DNA from 4 places in the Clostridium sp. CM037 genome. Region 2 is predicted to be linked to each of the others. Evidence: predicted binding sites of a transcription regulator. Region 2 holds the regulator's gene; each other region holds the start of a gene.
What was found. Region 2 encodes LexA, which represses DNA repair genes until DNA is damaged. Its sites were predicted from a motif close to CNAACANNTGTTNG; they were not measured.

Region 1 (3,906 bases), 130 kb from region 2:
ACAGAAAATGATGTAGACTTTATGATAGACAAATTAAATTTAGCTTTGTGTAAATTATGTTAGTTTCCACGTGCTAATATAATACAATATGTTCATTAATGATATATTCGCATAAAAAAAACTAAGTCTTAACTTTTAAGACTTAGTTTTTTATTGTGGTTATGTGTTTGTATTGCTGAAAAACAAATGATAAATATTACATATCTCTAGGATCTATATCATTAATCATTTTTGCAGTCCCCAGTATGTACCATTTAACTTCCTTTTTCTCTACGCTTGATACTTTACCAAGTATTCGAGATTTAGACATAAGTCCTGCAAGTGAACCTACAAATGAAGGTGTATTTAATTGTACTTTCTTGACTTTTTTCACACTATCTATATCTTTAACTGTAGGCTCCTTAGGAATAGAGTTGTTTATTTCTTTACTCGTTTTACCTTTTTCTTTACTGGTAGCCCCCAAATCTTCTAGTGTTTTATAGATTTTTTCCATCATATGTTTTTTTCTTTCAATACTTATGCTAGGACTTTCAACTTCTGTGTATTCTACTGATTTTTTCATAATCATCGTTCCTTCCTTTAATTACAATAACCTAATAATGTGTTTATATCTATTATAACATGATTGTTAACATTTTTTTTAAAAATACTGAAATTTAAAATAGTGCAACTAGTGACACTATTTCATTTCAATTAAATTATCCCAATATTTCTTTGGCATATGTTGCATTTGTAGTCTTTTATTACTCCTTTCTTGTATGCCAACACTTTTATGAAAAACTTTCCAAAGGTTTCGATAGAATAACTCTTCCTTCTCATTACTTTCCAATTTTTCAAATTTCAAATCCCTTAATATCCATTCATGATTTTCATAAACTACACCTGTTTTTCTCTTCACATCATGAATTATCCACTTTTCATTTGTAAGTCTTGCTTTAAAGTGATTTGCTATGAGCTCAAGAATATTGTAAGTAGGTTCAATTGCTGCATACAATATGCCCTTGAATTCTTGAAATCTAACTAATCCTAAAAATCTATGTGCTTCAAATCCAACTTTTCTAGAATATTTCCGTACTTCATTTACAATGTCATCTGTTAGAAAATCATTAACTTTACTCCCTAACTTAAACCCTAACTGAATATATTTAAATAATATTAACTCTATTCTTTGTACCTCAGATAAAAACGCTTGATACACATGAATTAATGCATCTTTTGATATTTTTTCTAGTATTGACTTAGATACTTTATTTGATTTTATTATATCAGTTTCTATAAACTTGTCCTTATATATCATGTCAAAAGTATATCTATCTACCCTATCTATGCATTCAGGTATTCTATCATAGTAACAATCATATACAACAGATAAAAACCCATCGAAACTTCCATCATAAATGTATCTAAACAAATAAATCACTCCTTTGAGTAAACAAGCTCATTTGTTGTGGTCTTATCAAAACTTTCATAGTCTAATAAATAATTTTTGATCCTTCCTCTTTCCATCGCCTTATCTCCATAAAATTTACCACTACAAGTTATAAAGTATCTAGCTCTTTTGAGCACTACTCCTATTTTTTTTAAATTATCATAGGAAAGATTGCAAAGTCTTCTTGATTTTATAATTCTTAAAGCCGATGTTACTCCTATTCCAGGCACTCTAAGTAATGTTTCATAGGGAGCGTTATTTACTTCTAACGGAAACTTATCCAAATTATTTAATGCCCAAAAGGCTTTGGGATCTAAATTTATATCAAAGTTCGGATTTTGCTCATCTAATAATTCATTTGCCTTAAATCCATAATACCTTAAAAGCCAATCTGCTTGATACATTCTATGTTCTTTTAATATTGGAGGTGTGCTTTGAATAGCAGGTAAATTTGCGTGCTGCACCACCGGCACATAAGCAGAATAATACACCCTCTTAAGCCCAAAAGTATTATATAATCCTTCAGTAAGACTAATTACTCTTAAATCACTTTCATTAGTTGCCCCTACCATTATCTGAGTACTTTGTCCACCAGGAGTAAATCTAGGAGCTTTAAATCCTTTTTTCTTATATTCATTAGATTCTATTATACTGTGTTTAATAAGTCCCATAGGTTTTAATATATCTGCCTTATTCTTTTGAGGTGCTAAGAGTTTTAAGCTTTTTTCTGACGGCAACTCAATATTTACACTCATTCTGTCTGCATACAATCCCGCCTCATATATGAGCTTTGGATCAGAGCCTGGAATAGCCTTTACATGAATATATCCATTAAATTTGTGAATCAGTCTTAAATCCTTTAAAATTCTCACTAAATTTTCCATAGTGTAATCTGGGCTTCTTTCTACCCCAGAACTTAAAAATAATCCTTCAATATAATTTCTTCTATAGAAATTTATAGTTAAATCTACTACTTCTTTTGGAGTAAAGCTTGTTCTCTCCAGATCATTACTAGCTCTATTAATACAATATTTACAATCGTATATGCATTTATTGGTATACAAAATTTTAAGTAGCGAAATACATCTACCATCCTGTGACCAGGAATGGCAAATACCAGTTGATGCTGCATTACCTATGCCTCCTTTTGTATTCTTTCTATTAGAACCGCTCGAAGAACAAGACGCATCATACTTTGCTGAATTAGATAATATTTCAAGTTTTTTCATTATATCCACTTTTATCACCCCACAAACGTTTGTTCTTATTCTATCACCTTCTGTCCAATTTTAAAAGATATATTTGCTGGATAATCACGAAACTCCACATTAACCACGCTAGCATTTCCATAGCATCTTTTTCCTTCATCTTAATACTGTTTATACTCGAACATCCCTCTATTTGAACTAAATATACCTGTCTTCCATTATTAATAGGAAAACTTATTTAACTCTCTTTTTCCAATTCTAAAGAATATATATTTATATCTTGATTTACTTTTATTGGTGCAATACCTTCTTTACTTGAAACCATGTGTAACCATTTATTTTCTCTTTCTTCCCACGCAAACTGACAATTTCCATATTTCTATGGGGCTGTTTATCAAATTTAAATGGTTTTACAAAAAAAGCCTAGCAATTACGCTAGGCTAACTTCTTCCACTTTTCTTATTACAAATTCTTTTCGTAAGACTCAACCATTTTTTTAACCATTTGTCCGCCTACCGAACCATTCTCTCTTGAGGTTAAATCTCCATTGTAACCGTCTGTAAGATTTACTCCTACTTCTTTAGCAGCTTCCATTTTAAATTTGTTTAATCCAACCTTAGCCTCTGGAACCAATACTCTATTTCTTGACATATAATAACCTCCTCTATATTTGATAATCATTTTCAATTACACTATTATCATGTGTATTATTATAAACAATATTCATAGAAAATTATGTCTATTCCAATATAATTAAATAGATGATTTTTAAGGGCTAGTTATTATATAAATGTGCTTTACTTTTAAATTGTCCTAAAAATCAAACTGTAAAAATAGCCACTTTCTTGAGGAGAATGGCTATTAACTATCACTTACTTCATTCGTACGCTGTACTCTATAATATACAATACGTATCTAAAAAATTCTATACTTCAACTATATATCTATACTACTATTTAACTCCTTATTAAGCTTCTTTAATGCTCTCTTTTCAATTCTAGAAACATAGGATCTTGAAATCCCTAAGATCAATGCAATTTCTCTTTGAGTTCTAGGGTTACCATCAAGTAATCCATATCTCATTTGAATTATTGTTTTTTCTCTATCTATTAAAGCTACGTTTATCTTATTATAAAGCTTTTTAATTTGTATTTTACTTTCTACTATATCAATAATAGAATCTTCATCGCAACTTAACACATCAATAAGTGATATCTCATTACCCTCTTTATCAATGCCAATAGGGTCTTTCAGGTAAACTTCCCCTTT
Region 2 (3,906 bases):
GAAGTCCTGTTTTTTTAACATTAAGTGAAAGTAAGGCACTACTCGACGCTACAAGCTCTAGAGATAAGCATTCTATTCGCGACCATAGTATTATTACATTATTCTTAAATTGTGGTATCAGGCTGTCAGAACTTTGTAGTATAAATATATCCGATTTTAAAGATGATACATTATCTATTATTGGGAAAGGAAATAAAGAACGAACCATTTATTTGAATAAAGCTTCATTGAAATCAATTTATAAATATTTGCCTATTAGAAATACGAACATAGATAAAATTCATTCTGAAGATAAGGATGCCCTTTTTATAAGTGGTAAATATGGAAGAATTAATAAACGCACTGTGGAGAGAATTGTAAAAAAATATATAGGTAATGCTGGACTTAATAAAGATAAGTATACTCCTCATAAATTAAGACATACCTCCGCTACCCTTATGTATAAATATGGAAATGTAGACATTAGAAGTCTACAAGAAATATTAGGCCATGAAAATATATCTACCACCCAAATATATACTCATGTAGATAATGATAAATTAAGAAATGCGGTTAAGTCAAACCCACTTTCTGATGAATAAAAAAAAGTATATATTACTATTAATGCATTCACTTCGCTAAGAACTACTAATTTTTTTTAATTAATCTGCTAAAAAATATAAACTCACTGTCGCTCAAACATATATTTTTCTTAACGCATATTTATTGAAAATAAAATAAGAAATTCTAAAGATTGTTCAAATGCATTATACGTAATATATACTTTTTTTGCGCATAAAAAATATGCAATAGATTTTAACTATTTCTCTATTTACTTTTAATACTTATATTTTTTTTAGTCTTATAAGTCCAGGAAATTCTTCTTGAAGTAATCCTGAGTTATCATCTTCATTTTCAAGTAGCTCTTTTGCCCCGTCTATGTCATCTATAAATTCCCAAACCTCATTGTTTTCAGGTATGAACTCATCTTTATGTAGTTTTAAAAATTCATCGCTGGCTACCACTGAGTCATAATCTTCAAGTTTTGGTAGTTCATCATCTTCATTTTCATCATTATCTACTTCTTCCGATAAATTAATTTCAGAGCTGTCATAAAGAACTTCTTCTACCTCTTCAATCTCATTATCCTCAAAAACTTCATCAATTTTTATAGCTTTTACATCGTAACCTTCCATTTCTAAACATTTACCGCAATTATTACATTTTTTATTTGAATTTAATTCGCAGACTTCACATTCTCCACAACTATTACAAATTTTCTTATTATTAAATATACAATTTTTAGTCATACAACACCCCGATCTATTTATTTCGAATACTTTCATAATAGACTATTATAGCAAATATATTTTCAACAATCAAACACTAACACTCTTTAAATGATGACTTATGTATTCTCACATAATAATATACAATTTTTCACTTGTACTAATTCCTATAAAACAGAACGTAAGTTTGATGTTTTTACATTTATATGGTATAATTATACTATGAATGGGAGGCGTTTACATGTTAATTGAAAAAAAAGATAAACAAAGTGAAATATATAACTTTATAAAGAAACAGGTTCAATTAAAAGGATATCCACCTTCAGTCAGAGAAATATGTGATGGCGTAGGATTAAGATCTACCTCGACTGTTCATGGGCATTTAGCAAGATTAGAAAAAAAGGGATATATCCGTAGAGACCCTACCAAGCCTCGTGCAATTGAATTAATAAAGGATTCTGTCATAAGAAAAGAACTTATAGATATCCCTATTATAGGGAAGATCACTGCTGGCAAACCAATACTTGCAGTTGAAAATGTTGAGGATACATTTACACTTCCTTTAAATTTCACTAAAACCAATAATGAACTATTTATGCTTAAAGTTTCTGGTAGCAGCATGATTGAAGCAGGAATATTGGATAAAGACCTTGCTATAATTGAGAAAATCAATACCGCTAAAAATGGCGATATAGTTGTAGCTCTTATTGATAATGAAGCAACTATTAAAAGATTTTTCAAGGAAAAAGATCATATAAGGCTTCAGCCAGAAAATTCAACTATGTCCCCTATCATAGTTGATGACTGTGCAATTTTAGGCGTACTTGTTGGTGTTTACAGAAAGTATTAAAGATTCACTTTTAAAGATTTTATGGAACAAAAAAATCCTGCAATGAATATATCAATTGCAGGATTTTTTTATTCTATTACTAAGTCATAAATATTTACTTTCTAGTTCAAATAACTCTTGAAAGTGCTATTAGTATTCCAATTTTAGCATGATCAAACGTTAATCCACCCTGTAAATATGCTATATAAGGCTCTCTTATTGGAGCGTCTGCAGATAATTCTATAGATGCTCCCTGAATAAATGCACCTGCTGCCATTATAACCTTATCTTCATATCCTGGCATGTCCCACGGCTCGCATTGAACAAAAGAATCAATGGGTGACCCCTCTTGTATACCCCTACAGAAATTAATTAACTTTTCCTTATCATTAAATTTAATTGCTTGAATTATATCACTTCTTTTATCAGTATACTTAGGAAGAACTTCAAAACCTGCAAGTTCCATAATTCTTGCACAGAAAATAGCGCCCTTCAATGCTTCCATAGCTATATGTGGTGCTATGAATAGTCCTTGATATAAAGAACGCATAACTCCAAACGTAGAACCACATTCCCCTCCTATTCCAGGAGTTGTTAGTCTGTAAGACGCTTGTCGTACATATTCTTCTTTACCTGCAATATATCCACCTGTAGGTGCAATTCCACCACCAATATTTTTTATGAGTGATCCAGCAACTATATCTGCTCCTCCATCTGTAGGCTCCGTAACATCAATAAATTCACCATAACAATTATCTACAAAACAAATCACCTTTGGATTTATAGCTTTTGCAGCTTTTATAATATCATCTATTTCAGAAATTAATAATGCTTTTCTCCAGCCATATCCAGTAGATCTTTGAATATGAATTAGCTTTATTGACTTATCTTCAATTAATGTCTTTTTCATTAGATCAATATCAACTTTAGAGTTATCGTTTAATTCTAATTGTTTATATTTTACACCATAATCTTTTAATGAGCCTATATCCTCCTTAGCATTTATACCTATTATATTAAGAAGTGTATCATAAGGTGTTCCGCATACCGACATCATGGTATCATTAGGTCTTAAATTACCAAATAAGGCTGCTCCAATTGCATGTGTTCCATTTACGAAATGCGGCCGAACAAGTGCACTCTCACAATTGAAAATTCTTGCATATACTTTATCTAATGAATCTCTCCCAATATCGCCATAACCGTATCCAGATGAATTTGTAAAATGACATTCGCTAATTCGTTCATCTTGTAGTGCTGTCAAAACTTTAAGTTGATTAAACTCTCTTATTTCATCAAGAATTTTAAACTCCTCTTGTACATCTTGTATTGCTATATCATAAAGTTCTAGCGTTTTTGAACTTATTTTATACTTCTTTTGAAGGTATTCTTTTGTTATATCTATCATGATTCCAGGTCCCCTTTGTATTATGTATTTATTTTAAATGCCTTAATAATAGTAACATAAATAATACCGATGTAGAATAGTTTTATTTATATATCACTTATATTCGTAGGCCTTTAATTGTCTCTTTCTATACTATTGTATCACTGCAGATGATGATTTAACTTCTTCAATAATTTCTTCAACAGTTTCCTCTAATTCTTCACCCACTTTTTTATATTCAATTTCAAATTTTTCATTTTGATTTTTCATAAAGTACATTAACGCATAATAAGTAGGCTTAAATTTATCCTTTAGATTAAATTCAGTTTCATTAAATAGTTTAAATAAGGAGTTGTATTGTCTTTTAGCCATTAGAAATATTAAATATTCATTAATACACCTATTATCTTTATCTGTATTAT
Region 3 (3,906 bases), 660 kb from region 2:
CAACGTGTCGCACGCTTAGTGATATAATCATCTGCACCATAAGTAAGACCTATTATTTTATCTTGATCCGCTGTTTTTGCAGTCAGCATTATTATAGGAAATTTGTATTTGGTGCGTATATTTTTACAAATGTTTAGCCCACTTATATCTGGCAGCATTAAGTCCAAAATAACTAAATCCAGCTCTTTATCTTCAAGAACTTCAAAAGCTCTCTTACCATTTTCAGCTTCCCATATTTCAAAAGATTCAGCTTTTAAATAGATTTTTAATATATCTCGAATATCTTTATCATCTTCAACAATCAAAATTCTCTCCATTTAATTCCTCCATATGTTTATATTAAAAAACTTATAATATTCTCAATTCCATTTAAACATATTATACCAAATAAAATTAGTGTATTCATGCTTATTTATATTTTTTACTAAGTTCAACATGGATTCATCACAATTCTCTCTGCGGCCTATATAGTTCTCTGTGTACGCTTCATCTTGCTGTTACTAGCTTCAACGCAATACTCGATATGAGTGGTTGGTTAGACCCTTCTCAACAGGGACTTTCACCCTGCAAGTAAATGCCAAGCTTTGCTTCTCTCCTTAATGATTAAAATAACATTTAATCACAATTCATAATATGAGAAACTGAAATAATATAAAATGTGTACAGGCTATATTATTTCAGTAATTGATAGTCTGACATCTAAATTTTAAATAATATCCACCTACAAGTACCCATCTCATATTTTAGCTCATATAACTTTTCAGCTCCGTCAATTACACTCTGACACTTATAAATAATCATAATATTACCTGCCAATTTCTCAGTATCTTTTACTATAACCTTATCTATTTTTATAACTTGCATAGGTTCATCGCCTACTTGCATTCTAAACCTTATAGGCTTTATATCGCCTTTATTATCAGTGTATGAAACCATTTCTATAGGTAATGCTAAAACCTTCATTTATTATAAACCTCCTTAAAGCATTGCGCTCATTAATGGATAATCTTCCTCACCATCTGCCATTCCACCACACATACTATTTAGCCCTGAATGAAGAAAACAAGACCTAACTACAGCTTTTGGCCCATATTTTAATCTTATTTTATCAACGGTATCATTTATCTTTTTATCTTTTTCATAATCAAAACTATCTAGCAAAGAACACTGATAAAACTCATTACTACAAAAGTCTGTGATATGTATCCCCAATTGCCTTATTGGATTACCTTTCCAAACATTATCAAATAAATAGCATGCTATTTCATATATTTTGCGAGTAGAGTCAGTTGCTACAGCTACTTTCTTTTGACGAGAATAAAATATTAAGTCGCTCCCCCTGACGCTTATACTTATCACAGTACAACAATTGTGTGAATCTCTTAAACGCATGGAAACTGTTTCACACAAGGATAGTAACACTTTATGAGCCGTGTCTTTATCTTCCACATCAAAAGCTATTGTTGTAGAATTACCTATACCCTTCATTTTAATATAATTGCTCTTGCGGACTTCTGAAAATTCGATGCCATTGGCGTAATTCCAAATAACTTGACCATGACTCTTTAATTTATTCTTTAAAATATCCAAATTATAATTTGCTAATTCTCCAATAGTATTAATATTTAAATTGTGCAATTTAGGTGCTGTGGCTCTACCTACCATAAATAAATCTTCAACAGGTAATGGCCACATTTTATGTTTTATTTCATTTGGGAAAAGTGTGTGAATTCTATCTGGCTTCTTAAAATCCGAAGCTACCTTTGCAAGCAATTTATTATTTGATATCCCTATATTCACTGTAAACCCAAGCTCATTCTTTATCCTCTCTTTTATAGTTTCAGCGAGTTTCAAATAGTCAGGATATAAATGTTCCATATTAGAAAAGTCCAAAAAACTTTCATCAACTGAAAAACGCTGAATACTTGGAGTGTATTCTAAAAATATTTGATGCATAGCCTCGCTACACTTCATATATAATGAATATCTTGGAGGTACAATTATTATTCCGGGACACTTAGCCCTTGCACTATATAAAGTCTCTCCTGTGTGAATATCAAATTTTTTAGCAGGCATTGATTTAGTTAAAACAATTCCATGCCTGCTTTCTTCATCTCCGCCCACTACAGATGGTACCGTTCTAAGATCTAACTCTTCCCCTTGTTGAAGTCTATATGCAGCTTCCCATGATAGATAGGCACTATTTACGTCAATATGAAATATCAATTTACTCATAGCATAAATCATCTTCCTTTTTATTAATCTTAATTTACTCATATTAGAACATCAGTTCGTTATACTTATTATATACTACTTGCTTACTTTTTAGAAGCAAATTCGCATATTTTTTTTGTAATATATGTATTTCACATAGATTATTTCACTATGATGGGAATTCTATTAGTAACTATTCCCAATGATCAGGTACCTATTCATCAAAAAATCAAAAAGAACCAGCTAAATTGCGCCAGTTCTTTACTAGTTCCATATATATTTAATTAGCTGAGCTTATGCTTTTAATGCATGTTCTTCCATATTTTCTGTAAGTCTTTTTAATTCACTTAAATAATGGCTATTTTCTTTTGATTCTTCTATTGCTTCATCTATTATTTTTTCATCTGCTTCATTCGGATTATATGAACAATGCGTCGCTAAACCTTAAACTAATTTATTAATATTTCCTGATTGAATGTACTTAATATTTGCTTGAATTTTTTCGTATGACCAATCCCACCACTTAATTTTCAGCAACTTTAAAATTACATTATCACTAAACCTTTTCTTTATAACTTTTGCTGGTACGCCCCCAACAATAGTATACGGTGAAACATCGTTAGTAACTACTGCTCTGGTTCCAATAATTGCACCATCACCAATTTTCACACCTGACATAATTATAGCGTCATATCCTATCCATACATCATTTCCAATTACAATATCACCTTTGTTATCCCAAGCATCTTTTGGTTTTAATGCTTCATCCCATTCTTCTTTGAAAATAGGAAATGTATAAGTAGATAGTGATTTCATTGTGTGATTTCCACTGGTCATGAGAAACTTTGCTTTACATGCAATTGAACAAAACTTCCCAATTATTAATTTATCATTGTTTATAGGATACTGATATAACACATTATTTTTTTCAAAATCTCTTGGCTCATTATAAAAGTCATTATATATTGTATAATCTCCAACTTCTATATTATCTCTTGTAATTACACTTTTAAGATATATAGTCTGGTAATCATTACTTCTTGGATATACTTTGTTTGAATTTGGAATAGTCATGTTTAACCCTCTCCTTTGTATTATGCTACTTTTCTGACTATCCCATTATTACAATACATTTCTTCATAGAATCACTCCTTAAATATTCTTTATTTTTTAATTCAGGCTCTAGTATTCTATCTTCAAGAACATATTTCTACTTATGCCGTATTTTTCTACTATCACGCAACAATTTCAAGTCAATTATACCATTATGTACCATAGATTACTATTTTTTAGCGTGGACGCGCTAAACTAGCAAAGCCCATTAATAAAAGTCTTTATCTTACTCTTAATATTCCCATTAAGAAGAAAATTTGGTTCTGTATTTTTATAAACTCTTAACATTGGTTTCTACCTTCTTTTCCTTCTTGATTTTTCTAAGTTAATGAGCATTATATCCTTATCAAAATCTCCCAAATACTTTCTTAGATAATCAAACTCTTCAATAAATTCGGGTGTTTCAAATAAATCCTTTTCTAATAAAACTAATACTTTTTCAATCCTTGCTGAAATATCATCATTTCTCACATTTTCTAATTTCATTGTAGTTTTTAAGATATTTTCAATAGTATGACCATAGGTCTCATCTATTTTATCATTATCAAATAAAGATACTCCATTTTTATCTTTAATCAA
Region 4 (3,906 bases), 1.6 Mb from region 2:
TTTTAATATTTTCTATTATCTTGACATGTTCACCTTTTTTTCCCCTTATCACAGGAGATAAAATTGAAATCTTAGTTTTCTCCGGCATATCCATTATTCTATCCACCATCTGGTCTACAGTTTGCTGAGAAATCTCCTTACCACATTTAGGACAATGAGGCGTCCCTACTTTAGCATAAAGAAGTCTCAAATAATCATAAATTTCAGTTACAGTACCCACTGTGGAACGTGGATTTCTGTTAGTAGTTTTCTGATCTATAGAAATAGCAGGAGATAACCCCTCTATGTACTCAACATCTGGCTTATCCATATTACCTAAAAACTGCCTTGCATATGCAGATAATGACTCCACATACCTTCTTTGCCCTTCTGCATATAATGTATCAAAAGCAAGTGAAGATTTACCAGACCCTGAAAGTCCAGTAAACACTACAAATTTATCTCTCGGTATCTCCAAATCAACATTTTTTAAATTGTGAACCTTAGCACCCTTTATAAAAATTTTATCCCTCATGTTTTCCTCCTCTGTTACAACACAATTATATATTTTTAATCTGCTTTTTGAGTTTATAAATTATATCGCGAAGCTGCGCCGCTCTTTCAAAATGTAAATCCTTAGCTGCTTGCTTCATCTCATTTTCATACTTATCCATTAACTTTTTAGTTTCATCGTAATTCGCATCCATTGCAGCTTCAAGGGTTTCATATACCTCTTTATCTTCCGCAACTGTTATAGATCCGATTACTTCCCTAATATCTTTTACAATAGTGGTTGGCACTATATCATGTTCTTCATTATATTCCATCTGAATTCCTCTACGCCTTGTAGTTTCATCCATAGCCTTCTTCATAGACTTTGTAATTTTGTCTGCATACATCATTACCTTGCTCTCTGAATTTCTTGCAGCTCTTCCTATTGTTTGAATTAATGAGGTTTCAGAACGTAAAAACCCTTCTTTATCTGCATCGAGTATTGCAACAAGAGCTACTTCTGGAATATCTAATCCTTCTCTCAAAAGATTTATACCTACTAGCACATCAAAAGTACCTAGCCTAAGATCTTGGATAATTTTCATTCTTTCTATGGTATCAATATCCGAATGTAAATATGTAATTTTCATATCCATTTCTTTAAAGTATTTAGTCAAATCTTCTGACATTTTTTTTGTAAGGGTCGTAACTAAAACTCTAAAGCCTCTTTTTATTGTTTCCTGAATGCTCGCATATAAATCATCTATTTGCCCCTTAACAGGCCTTATAACTATTTCAGGATCCAATAATCCCGTGGGTCTTATTACTTGTTCTGCCACATTCTCACTATGTTCTGCTTCATAAACGTTTGGAGTTGCACTTACAAAAATCGTTTCATTCATAGTACCCTCAAACTCCTGAAAAGTTAGCGGTCTATTATCATAGGCTGACTTAAGTCTAAATCCATAATCAATTAAATTAGTCTTTCTTGATTTATCCCCACCAAACATAGCTCTAACCTGCGGAAGAGTTACATGGCTCTCATCTATAAACATTAAGAAATCCTTAGGGAAATAATGCATCAATGTTTGAGGTGCTGTTCCAGCGGCCCTACCATCTAAAATTCTAGAATAGTTCTCTATACCAGTACAGTAACCAACCTCTCTCATCATTTCAATATCATAGTTTGTTCTTTGCTTAAGTCTTTGTGCCTCTAAAGCTTTATCCTCTGAAGTAAGCTCCTTTAACCTCTCCTCAAGCTCCTGCTCTATTTGAGCTATGCCAAGTTCCAATTTATCCTTGGATGTAGCAAAATGGGAAGCCGGGAAAATAGATACATGTTTTAGGGTTCCAATAATTTCTCCTGTAAGAGAATCAAATGATCTAATCCTTTCTATCTCATCTCCAAAAAACTCTACCCTAATTCCTTCACTTGACGATGAAGCAGGGAATATATCTATAGTGTCACCTCTCACTCTAAAGGTTCCGCGAATAAAATTAATATCATTTCTTTCATACTGTATATCTACTAAATGTCTTATTACTTCATTTCTATCCTTTTCCATGCCAACCCTTATTGACACTGTAAGTTTTTTATACTCGTCGGGGTTACCAAGTCCATATATACACGAAACCGAAGCCACCACAATAACATCGTTACGCTCTAGTAATGCCGATGTAGCTGAATGTCTTAACTTATCAATATCATCGTTAACAGATGAGTCTTTTTCTATAAATGTATCCGTCTGTGCAATATAAGCCTCTGGCTGATAATAATCATAATATGAAACAAAATACTCAACACAATTATCTGGAAAAAATTCTCTAAACTCTGAGCAAAGCTGTGCTGCTAAGATCTTATTATGAGCAAGCACCAATGTAGGCTTTTGAACTCTCTCAACAATATTAGCCATGGTAAAAGTCTTACCTGACCCCGTTACTCCTTTAAGAGTTTGAAACTTTTTACCTTCTTCAATTCCGCGCACAAGACTATCAATTGCCCGTGGTTGATCTCCAGTAGGCTTAAACTTTGAATGTAACTTAAACTCATGCATAAAATCACCGCCTTGTATTCCTTCTTATGAACATTTGTTCGTTACTTCTATTTTAACTATAAATTTTTAATATGTCAATATATCCTATACTAATTCACAAAAACTATTCACCTACTATAAATTAAAAAAATCTAAAGATTATAATTAACACCATTCATAGTTCTTTCAACAATATTTCTTGCTAGTTTACCGTTAAAAATTTTCATTAGTTGCATTTTATTCTAAATTATAAATATAGATACTATATATATATAATCACCTATTTGCATATAGACAAAATTAACGATTAATATTAGTTGACTCTCATTAAATAATAATATACTGCATAAAAAAAAATATTTTAAATGGAGGAATTGTTGTGAGTATTATGAATTCTGTAGAAAAAGGTGTAAAATCTAAAATCATGGAGACTTTAATTAATTATCTAGAAAAGAACCCCGAAAGAAATGTTGACAAAATTTTTGATACTATAAAAAAACTAATAAAAGATGAGTCTCAACTAAAACAAATAGATTTTGTCTATAGTTATTACAAGAGTAACCCCCCAACACATGAATATATACAAAATATATTAACTAATACAGACACAAAGTGTCTTAAGAAATTGGTTACTAATTTCTTTGCAAATGCAAATTGGTATGCTGGTGCAAAACGCAACAAATTTTTAACTGACGAAGATACAAAAATACCATTTGTTTTGCTAATCAGTCCATCTATGAGATGTCCTTTGCACTGCGTTGGATGCTATGCATCTAATTATAGTAAAGATACTGATATTCCACCTGTAGAAGTAGAGAGATTAATTAAAGAAGCAAGAGATTTGGGGATATACTGGATAATAATACTTGGGGGTGAACCTTTCTATAATGACTATCTACTCGATATATATGAGAAGTTTGATGACATGATGTTCTCCCCGTTTACTAGTGGCATTCTTATAACTGACGAAATTGCCAATAGGATACAAAAATGTTCAAATGTATTCCCAATGCTCTCGATTGAAGGCTTTGAAGAAGATACAGAAGCAAGAAGAGGAAAGGGTACATTCGCAAAAGTTATACATGCTATGGATATGCTTAAAGAAAGAGGAGTTTTATTCGGAGTTTCAACATGTGTTACAAGAACTAACATAGATGATGTATTATCTGATAAGTTTACTGATATGCTAATTGAAAAAGGTTCTAAATTAAGTTGGTATTTCTTGTTTATGCCGGTAAGTTCACATCCACAGTTTGATATGATGCTTACACCAGAGCAGAGAATAAGACTTGGAAGAAGAACTAATGAAATAAGAACAACAAAACCATATTTTACAATTGATTTCTTTAATGATGCTCCACTAGTAGGGGGATGTATAGCCGGTAAATACTTCTTTCATATC

Region 1: the regulator LexA is predicted to act here: its motif matches at 2,681-2,694, upstream of ACWJKP_RS10770 (putative DNA modification/repair radical SAM protein).
Region 3: the regulator LexA is predicted to act here: its motif matches at 2,281-2,294, upstream of ACWJKP_RS14510 (DNA polymerase Y family protein).
Region 4: the regulator LexA is predicted to act here: its motif matches at 2,553-2,566, upstream of uvrB (excinuclease ABC subunit UvrB).

The regions. Positions count from the first base shown of each region.
Region 1 is NZ_CM143650.1:2,205,579-2,209,484, reverse strand. Features, by position in the region: gene ACWJKP_RS10785 (aspartate aminotransferase family protein) at 1-63, shown strand, start outside; gene ACWJKP_RS10780 (hypothetical protein) at 197-562, opposite strand; gene ACWJKP_RS10775 (TIGR03915 family putative DNA repair protein) at 680-1,411, opposite strand; gene ACWJKP_RS10770 (putative DNA modification/repair radical SAM protein) at 1,417-2,667, opposite strand; partial or broken gene ACWJKP_RS10765 (pirin family protein) at 2,768-3,013, opposite strand; gene ACWJKP_RS10760 (alpha/beta-type small acid-soluble spore protein) at 3,100-3,288, opposite strand; gene sigK (RNA polymerase sporulation sigma factor SigK) at 3,574-3,906, opposite strand, start outside.
Region 2 is NZ_CM143650.1:2,337,666-2,341,571, forward strand. Features, by position in the region: gene ACWJKP_RS11410 (tyrosine recombinase XerC) at 1-581, shown strand, start outside; gene ACWJKP_RS11415 (hypothetical protein) at 825-1,289, opposite strand; gene lexA (transcriptional repressor LexA) at 1,510-2,118, shown strand; gene ACWJKP_RS11425 (methionine gamma-lyase family protein) at 2,225-3,505, opposite strand; gene ACWJKP_RS11430 (ATP-binding protein) at 3,638-3,906, opposite strand, start outside.
Region 3 is NZ_CM143650.1:2,993,286-2,997,191, forward strand. Features, by position in the region: gene ACWJKP_RS14500 (response regulator) at 1-317, opposite strand, end outside; gene ACWJKP_RS14505 (hypothetical protein) at 700-963, opposite strand; gene ACWJKP_RS14510 (DNA polymerase Y family protein) at 979-2,235, opposite strand; gene ACWJKP_RS14515 (CatB-related O-acetyltransferase) at 2,659-3,288, opposite strand; gene ACWJKP_RS14520 (AAA family ATPase) at 3,622-3,906, opposite strand, start outside.
Region 4 is NZ_CM143650.1:700,709-704,614, reverse strand. Features, by position in the region: gene uvrA (excinuclease ABC subunit UvrA) at 1-514, opposite strand, end outside; gene uvrB (excinuclease ABC subunit UvrB) at 540-2,525, opposite strand; gene ACWJKP_RS03570 (radical SAM protein) at 2,884-3,906, shown strand, end outside.